2 regions of the Nesterenkonia sp. HG001 genome follow, and region 2 is predicted to be linked to the other one. Evidence: predicted binding sites of a transcription regulator. Region 2 holds the regulator's gene; the other holds the start of a gene.
The links. Region 2 encodes LexA, which represses DNA repair genes until DNA is damaged. Its sites were predicted from a motif close to TCGAACANNTGTTCGA; they were not measured.
Positions count from the first base shown of each region.

Region 1: ODE13_RS12875 (DUF6504 family protein) is a predicted target of LexA. The motif match lies at 1,774-1,789, and genes of this name have one in related genera.

Region 1 is NZ_JAOSZD010000007.1:156,389-160,803, reverse strand. It holds gene ODE13_RS12880 (glycoside hydrolase family 13 protein) at 1-1,654, shown strand, start outside; gene ODE13_RS12875 (DUF6504 family protein) at 1,901-2,428, shown strand; gene ODE13_RS12870 (DNA polymerase III subunit alpha) at 2,474-4,415, shown strand, end outside.
Region 2 is NZ_JAOSZD010000001.1:139,791-144,205, reverse strand. It holds gene hflX (GTPase HflX) at 1-304, shown strand, start outside; gene ODE13_RS00625 (ATP-dependent DNA helicase) at 301-2,346, shown strand; gene lexA (transcriptional repressor LexA) at 2,372-3,160, opposite strand; gene ODE13_RS00615 (LysM peptidoglycan-binding domain-containing protein) at 3,459-3,869, shown strand; gene ODE13_RS00610 (histidinol-phosphate transaminase) at 3,958-4,415, shown strand, end outside.

The sequences.
Region 1 (4,415 bases), on a different contig from region 2:
GCTGCGCGGCGCCGGCCGTGTGCACTGGCTGAACCAGTCCGGTCTGCACCCCGGGGAGGTCCGCGACGCCGATGACTTCGTCCTGCTGGCCACCCCGGCGGCTCCGGCCTGGCTGGCAGAGTCGGTGATGTACCAGATCTTCCCGGACCGGTTCGCCCGGTCCGCAGAGGCCGCGGATCGTGAGACTCCTGAGTGGGCGATCCCGGCCGCCTGGGAGGACCCGGTGGACCCCGTGATGCCGTGCAGGAGCCAGCAGCTCTACGGCGGTGACCTTGACGGGATCGTGGAGAAGCTGGACCATCTGGCCGAGCTCGGAGTGGACCTGATCTACCTGACGCCGATCTTTCCGGCGGCCTCGAACCATCGGTACGACGCGGCGAGCTTCGAGCGGGTGGACCCGCTGCTCGGCGGCGATGAGGCCTATGTGCGTCTGGTCCGGGCCGCCCACGCCCGAGGCATGCGGGTCATCGGGGACCTGACGAGCAACCATTCCGGGGATCGCCACGAGTGGTTCCAGGCCGCTCTTGCCGATCCTGGGGCCCCAGAGCGGCAGTACTACTACTTCGCCGAGGACGGCTCCTACGAGTCCTGGCTGGGCACGCCGTCACTGCCGAAGTTCGACTGGTCCTCCGAGCAGCTGCGCGAGAGGTTCATCCAGGGGGCGGACTCGGTGGTCGCCCGCTGGCTGCTGCCGCCCTTCGAGGCCGACGGCTGGCGGATCGATGTGGCGAACATGACCGGACGGCTGCGCGACGTCGACCTCAACGCCGAGGTGCGGCAGATCCTGCGCCGCACCATGGAGAGGGTCAGCCCGGACACCGTGCTGCTGGCCGAGTCCACCAATGACGCCACTGAGGATCTGCAGGGAGACGCCTGGCACGGGGCCATGACGTATCCGGCCTTCACCCGACCGCTGTGGTCCTGGTTGAGCGATCCCACCGGGGAACCTTGGACCACAGCGGAGGGCTCCCAGTGCACCGAGCCGTGGTTCTTCGGCCTGCCGCTGGGCGGGATCCCGAAGATCACCGCCGCGGAGTTCGCCCAGGCGGTGACCCGATTCTCCGCCGGGATCCCGTGGCGGATCCGACTGGGGAACATGCAGCCGCTGAACACCCATGACACCGCGCGGTTCTCCACGCACGCGGCCCAGGGAGCCATGCCGCTCGCACTGGGGCTGGCGATGACCCTGCCGGGGGTGCCGGTGCTCTTCGCCGGGGACGAGTTCGGGCTCACCGGGGCCGACGGCGAACTCAGCCGCACTCCGATGCCGTGGGGCACGGAGTCCCAGCCGGAGGTCGCCGAGCAACTGCGACTGTGCCGGGAGCTGGTCGGTCTGCGCCGCGGTCATGAGGTGCTGGCCCGCGGCGGGATGCGCTGGGTCCACGCTGACGACGACGCCGTGGTGTTCCTCCGCGAGTCGGCCCAGGAGAGCCTGCTGGTGCTGGCCACCATGGCTGAGCGTGAGATGGAGCTTCCTGTGGTGGCCGTGCCGGGGCTGGCGGCGTCCTGCGGTCAGCGGGATGAGCCGGCGATCTCGCGTCTGACCGGTGAATCTGTGTGCGACCTCTCCGGTGAGACCATGCGGATCTCCGCCCTCGGCCCGTCCTTCACCGTGTGGCGGCTGCCCGGGGTGCCCGCCCCCGCTGCGCGCTGAGCGTTGCGCCTGCCGGCGGTGTCGGAGGATAACTCCGGCACCTCGGCAGGCGCCTGCCTGCGGTGTCGCACGCCCGCCTGCCTCGCATGTCAGCGGTCCGCCGTAGCCTCCCTTTGTATTCGAAACTGTGTTCGAACTACGATGGAGGGGCGAGAGGCGGTGCCTCGCTCCCCGCTCGCTCCTTCCCATCGTCAGCGAACACTGCACCTGCGCGCCTTCGGGCGCTGGACCTAGGGAGTAGAGCTGATGAGCACCACCTCGACCACCCCCGCCCTTCCCGGCGTCGTCCGCCTCGTCGCCCCGGAGGAGGCTCGCCGCCTCGCCGCCGCGAGGAGCCAGAGCGCCGCGAGCCGATCCTCGGCCCCTGCTTCTGGCTCTGCTTCTGGCTCTGCCTCTGGCTCTGCCTCTGGCTCTGCCTCTGGCTCTGGCGCAGGATCCCGGAACGATGCAGCCGTCATCCCGCTGTCGCGGGCCCTCACCGAGGAGCTGACCGTCGAGTGCGACGAGACCGGCATCCCGCACCGACTGTGCTGGCGGGATCGCTGGCATGCCGTCGTGGAGGAGCCGGTCCGCTGGTTCGAGCGCCGTCGCTGGTGGCTCGAGGACGCCCGGGTCGAACGCGGTCGCGGTGCAGGGGTCGTCGACCATGAGATCTGGCGGCTCCAGATCCGCCTGGAGGCCGCCTCCCGGGCCGTGCCTCGCACCGTCGACCTGAGCCGTCACGCCGGCTCCGGACGATGGCGGCTGCTGAGAGTCCACGATGCGGCGGCCTGATCTCACCGCCCCTGACCGGCTCACCCCACCTCGGGGAGCACGCTGATGGGTGGGTTCGTGCATCTCGACGTCGCCTCCTCCTTCAGCGCCCACTACGGTGCCAGCTGGCCGGAGGACCTGGTCGCGGCGGCCGCCGCGGACGATGCGGACGCCATCGCCTGCGTGGACCGGGACGGCCTGTACGGGGCGATCAAGCATGTCACCGCCTGCCGCGTCCACGACGTCTCCCCCATCCTCGGGGTGAACCTGCAGGTCATCGAGGAGCTCCCCGACGGCGGCCTGGCGGACCGCGGGCGGGTGGTTCTGCTCGCCCACGGTTCGGCGGCCGGGTATGCGGCGCTGTGTCGGGCGGTCTCTGCCGCCCATCTGCGGGACACCGGCGCAGGGCCCCGCCTCGGCCTCGCTCGGCTGGTGGAGCTGGCCTGCCCCGCAGGGGTGCGGACCGTGGCCTCCGGGGAGGCTGATCCGGCACTGTTCGTGCTGCTGGGGCCGGAGAGCGACGTCGGTACCGCTGCGGCCACCCGACGCTACGCCCAGGCCCGGGGGCTGCTGCACGGCTGGCGATCGGCCCTGGGGGCCGCCCCGCTGCGGATCGAGGTGGTCTCCCACCTCGCCCCTCCCGGAGAGGCGCTCTCCACCGCCCATGCCGCGCGGATGCTCGCGATCGCCGAGGACTGTGCAGTGGACCCGGTGCTGACGAACATGGTGCGCTTCGCCCAGGAGGACGACGCCACCACCGCCGATGTGCTCGACGCGGTCCGGGTGCTCTCCAGTCTCCACGTCACCGAGACCCTGCAGCCCAACGGCCAGGGCTGGCTCAAGCCTGCCCGGACGATGGAACGACTGGCCGGGGAGATCTGCGCGTCCAGCTCGGCGGCACACATCGACGCCGTGGACCTGCTCGAGCACACCCGGGCGCTGGCGCAGCGTTGCCTCCTGGACCCGGTGGCGCACATGAGCTTCCGCGTGCCGAAGGTCCCGGAGGCCCGGGTGATCGGGCTGGGCAGGCAGGGGCGGTGCACAGATCCGCGCCGCGAGCTGCGCCAGCGCTGCGAGGCCGGGCTCACCGCGCGGTTCCCCCGGCTGTCCTCCTCAGCCGCCGCGCAGGTGAGGGGGCGGTTGGAGCATGAGCTGACGATCATCGAGGATCTCGGCTTCTCCAGCTACTTCCTGACGGTCGCAGAAGTGGTCGAGATGGTCGAGCAGATGGAGGTGCGGGTCTCGGCGCGCGGCTCAGGGGCCTCCTCTCTGGTGAATCATCTGCTGCGGATCAGCGCGGTGGACCCGATCGAGCATGATCTGATCTTCGAACGTTTCCTCTCACGGCGCCGTTCCACCCTGCCGGACATCGACATCGACGTGGAGTCGGCCCGCCGCCATGAGGTCTACCACCGGATATTCGAGCGGTTCGGTGGTGAGCGCACCACGCTGATGAGTATGCAGAACAGCTATCGGATCCGCGGAGCCGTGCGCGACGCCGGCCTCGCTCTGGGACTGCCGGAGGAGGAGATCGCGCAGATCGCTGAGACCATGTGGCGTTTCCCGGCCAGTCGGTTCCGAGAGGCGCTGGCGGAGAAGCCGGAGCTGCGCACCCTGGCCGCCCGGTTGGACTCCGAGCGGTCGCAGGGGCGCCAGCAGCTGGACCTGCTGGTGGATCTCACCGAGCGGCTGGACCGGCTTCCCCGGCATATTTCCACCCACCCCTGTGGGGTCATCCTGGGCGATGAGCAGCTGCTGGACCTCACGCCGGTGCAGCCCTCCGGGGTGGACGGACTGCCGATGAGTCAGTTCGACAAGCACGACATGGACCCGATGGGTTTCCTGAAGCTGGACGTGCTGGGGGTGCGCATGCAGTCCACCATCGCCTACGCCCTGCAGGAGGTGCGGCGCACCACCGGGGAACGGATCGAGCTGGAGGCGGTGGACCGCGACGACGAGGCGACCTATCGACTCATCCAGTCCACCCACACTTTGGGCTGCTTCCAGA
Region 2 (4,415 bases):
TCTGCGGGAGCTGATCAGCGAGTCGATCCCGCGTCCGGACGTGGCGCTGGAGCTGCTGGTGCCCTACGCCGCCGGGGACCTCGTCTCTCGGCTGCACGGCTCCGATGCAGAGATCCTGAGCACCGAGTATCAGGCCGAGGGCACCCGGATGAGCGTGCGGGTCCGGCCGGAGCTGGCCGCCGAGCTGCAGGAGCACGTCGTGGCCGGTGGTCACACCGCTTTGGGGGAAGCGCCCTCTGAAGATCCGGACGCTGAAGATCCGGACGCTGACGCCGAGGCGACGGACGAGCCGGGCGCTGCATGAGCGCGGAGGCGCCGACCACCCAGTCCACCGGGCATCTGCGGTCGACCACGTTGCTCGAGCACGCCGTGACCGCTATGGGCGGCGTGCATCGGGAAGGTCAGGTCGACATGGCACGCCATGTCGACCATGCCCTGCGACGGCGGCGGCACCTCCTCGTGCAGGCGGGCACCGGGACGGGCAAGTCACTGGCCTACCTGGTGCCCGCCGTCGTGCATGCGCTGGACAGCGAGCGTCCGGTGCTGATCTCTACGGCGACCCTGGCGCTGCAGGCGCAGATCATGGGCCGGGACCTGCCGCGCCTGCTGGAGCAGCTGGGGGACGAGCTTGACCAGGGGGTCAGCATCGCCCTGGTCAAGGGGCGTGCCAACTACCTCTGCAAGCACAAGCTCGAGGGCGGGTTCCCTCAGGAGGATGAGGAGCAGGCGCTGTTCTCCTTCGGCGACGAGCCCGCCGGTGAATCCGCCCCGGAGCCCGGCTCTCGGTTGGGTCGGGAGGTCGTGCGGCTGCGCGAGTGGGCCGAGGAGACGGAGACGGGAGATCGTGATGACCTCCCTGAGGGGGTCTCGGACAAGGCCTGGCGGCAGGTCTCGGTCAATGCTGTGGACTGCATCGGACCGCGACGATGCCCGATGGCCTCGGAGTGCTTCTCCGAGCTCGCCCGCGAGCGTGCTGTGGACGCTGATCTCGTGGTCACCAATCACGCGATGCTGGCCATCGACGCCTTCGAGGGTCTGCAGGTGCTGCCCGAACATGACGCGGTCATCATCGACGAGGCCCATGAGCTCGCTGACCGGGTGACCTCCGCCGTCACAGCGCAGCTGTCTGCGCAGATGATCCAGACGGCGGCGAACTCGCTGCGCCGGCACACGTCGCTCAGCGGGGAGGATCTGCAGGCTGCGGCCATCGCCGTCGACGCCGCCTTCCACGCCAAGGAGTCCGGACTGCTGGCACGTGGGCTGGACCCTCAGCAGACCCAGGCCCTCGAGATCGCCCGCAACGCGGCCCGCACGGCCCTCTCGGACAGCAAGCCCTCCGGAGACTCCGACGGCGACACCGGTCGCTCCACGGCTCGGGCCCGGGTGCAGGCGGTCCAGGAGACCGCGGAACGGATGCTGCAGTCTCCGGAGACCCCGGACGTCATCTGGCTGACCAGACCTGGAAGCTTCACCCCAGGAGTGGGATACCGCGAGGCCGACATCACCGAGCCGCCGGTCGTGAACGTGGCTCCCACCTCGGTGGCCGGACGGCTCCGCGAGGGACTCTTCGGTGACAGGACTGTGATCCTGACCTCGGCGACGCTCACCATCGGAGACAGCTTCGAACCCGTCGCCGGCGCGCTGGGGCTGGGTGGGGAGAAAGCCCCTGCCTGGGATGGCGTCGACGTCGGCAGCCCATTCGAGTACCCGAAACAGGGGGTGCTCTATGTGGCGAAGCATCTGCCGGCTCCGTCGCTGAAGACCGCCGACCAGCAGCGTGATGAGCTTGCTGAGCTCATCGAGGCCTCACGCGGGGCGACGCTGGCGCTGTTCTCCTCGCGCCGTGCGGCGGAGGAGGCGGCCGAGGACCTGCGTGAGCGGCTGGACGTGCCGATCCTCTGTCAGGGAGACGCCACGATGTCGTCACTGGTGCGGGAGTTCGCCGCGGACGAGGAGACCTGCCTGTTCGGCACCATGGGCCTCTGGCAGGGTGTCGACGTCCCGGGCCGATCCTGCCGACTCGTGGCGATCGACAGGATCCCCTTCCCCCGACCCGACGATCCGCTGATGAGCGCGCGCACCCAGGAGGTGGCGCGCCACGGAGGCAACGGCTTCATGCAGGTGGCCGCCACTCACGCCGCCACGCGACTGGCCCAGGGCGCGGGGCGGCTGATCCGCAGCGCCGAAGACAGGGGAGTGCTGGCCATCCTGGACTCCCGGCTGGCCACGGCGCGTTACGGGGGCTTCCTGAAGAAGTCCATGCCGGACTTCTGGCCCACGGTCAGCGGAGACATCGCTCGAGGCGCGCTCCGCAGGTTGGCGGACCACCAGTCCAGCGAGGGCTGAGTCCGCGCGGACCTCCGTCCTTGGGTCAGAGGCTGCGCAGCACGGTGACGACCCGGCCCATGATGGTCGCCTCGTCGCCGAGGATCGGCTCGTAGCTGCGGTTCTGCGGCAGCAGCCACTGGTGCCCGTCGCGACGGCGCAGGGTCTTCACCGTGGCCTCATCGTCGAGCAGCGCTGCGACGATGTCGCCGTTCTCCGCCGTATGCTGCCGGCGGACCACCACCCAGTCGTCCTCGAAGATGCCGGCCTCAATCATCGAGTCACCACGGACCTGGAGCATGAACAGCTCACCCTCTCCGGTGAGCTGGCGGGGCAGAGGCATCACGTCCTCCACATGCTGCTCGGCCAGGATCGGGCCGCCGGCGGCGATGCGCCCGACCACCGGGATGTCAGCGGTCCGGCTGTCGGACTGCTCGCGATAGGCGTCCAGGTCCACCACGGCGCTGTCCACGGCGCGGCGGCGCTCCGCCGGCCCCTCTGAAGCCGGGGAGGTCTGCTCCGCGTCAGTGGGACCCTCAGCGGCCAGGAGGCGGCCTGAGGAGTCACGGATGACCTCCATGGCGCGCGGCTTCCCCGGGACTCTGCTCAGGTAGCCCATCTGCTGGAGACGAGCGAGCTGATGCGTCACCGAGGACAGCGACGCGAGGCCGCAGGCGTCCCCGATCTCACGCATCGACGGAGGATAGCTGCGCTCGGCGAGGGACTGCTGGATCACATCGACGATGCCGCGCTGCCGCTCGGTCAGGCGGGGAGCCTCCCCATGCGTCCGGTCCCGCGGCAGGTTGTTCTCAGCAGGTCGCTTCTCCACGGCCATGTCTCACGCCTCTCTCCGCAGGGTCTCATCGGGTTCGCGGCCGACTCCGGAACGTCACGAGGCCCAGAACGTGCAGTTCATGTCAGAGGGTCCTGATGGACTCTCCGACATGGACGCCCGATCGAACATCGCATCCGAAACTCGGTTCGAACATGTGGCTCAGGCTACGGGAACCGGGCGCCCGGGGCCAGCATATTCGAACGCATGTCTGGTCCCGCGTCGAACATGTGTGCTAGAAATAGAACACAGCTTCGAAGAGTCTTCGATGCCACAGTCAGTACGAGAGAGGTTCTTCCCCATGCGTCACTCGCACACCTCCTTCACCGCCCGTCCGGTCTCCGGTGCGGCTCACGCATCCGGCCCCCTTGCCTCGGTCGCTCTCGGGCGTTCCGGCATGACCCTGACTCGTCGGGGGCGGCTGCTGCTCATCGGCCTGCCGGCGCTCACTCTGCTGGCCGCCGCCCTGGTCGGACTCGCGCTGCTGGCCGGCAGCTTCGCCAACATGGCCCAGGCCTCGAGCCAAGAGCCCGCAGGTGTGGAGGCCGTCGAGGTCACGGTCGCCCCCGGGGACACGCTCTGGAGCGTCGCCTCGGAGCTGGACTCCGGCGAAGACGTCCAGGTCCTCATCGGGCAGATCGCGGAGCTGAACGACCTCTCCTCCTCGGAGCTGCACCCGGGGCAGACCCTCCACGTTCCGGTGCTGGACTGATCGTCCTGTGGCCGATGGGCGTGACGCACTGCGTCAAGCTCAGGCTCCACGGTGGGGGCGGGCCCAGCTCCGCGAGTAGGATGGGCGCGTGAAACCTCAGCAGAACGGGGCCGGCGCGACGCCGACGACGGAGAACCCTGACCGATCAGATCGTCTGGCGCGGCTGCCCCTCCGGGATGAGCTGCGCGGGCAGGAGCCCTACGGGGCCCCGCAGCTGACCGTGCGGGCCATGCTCAACGTCAACGAGACCACCTATGACGTCCCCGCGGACGTCGTGGACGCGATCACCACAGAGGTCCGGCTCGCCGCACAGTCCCTGAACCGTTACCCGGACCGCGAGTTCACCCGGCTGCGCGAGAAGCTCGCCGACTACCTGGGCCATGGGCTGAGTGCCGAGAACATCTGGGCGGCCAACGGGTCCAATGAGATCATGCAGCACATCCTGCAGGCCTTCGCCGGCCCGGGACGCTCCGTGCTGGCCTTCCCTCCCACGTATTCGATGTACCCGCTCTACGCCCGTGGGACCTACAGCGAGTACATCCCGGG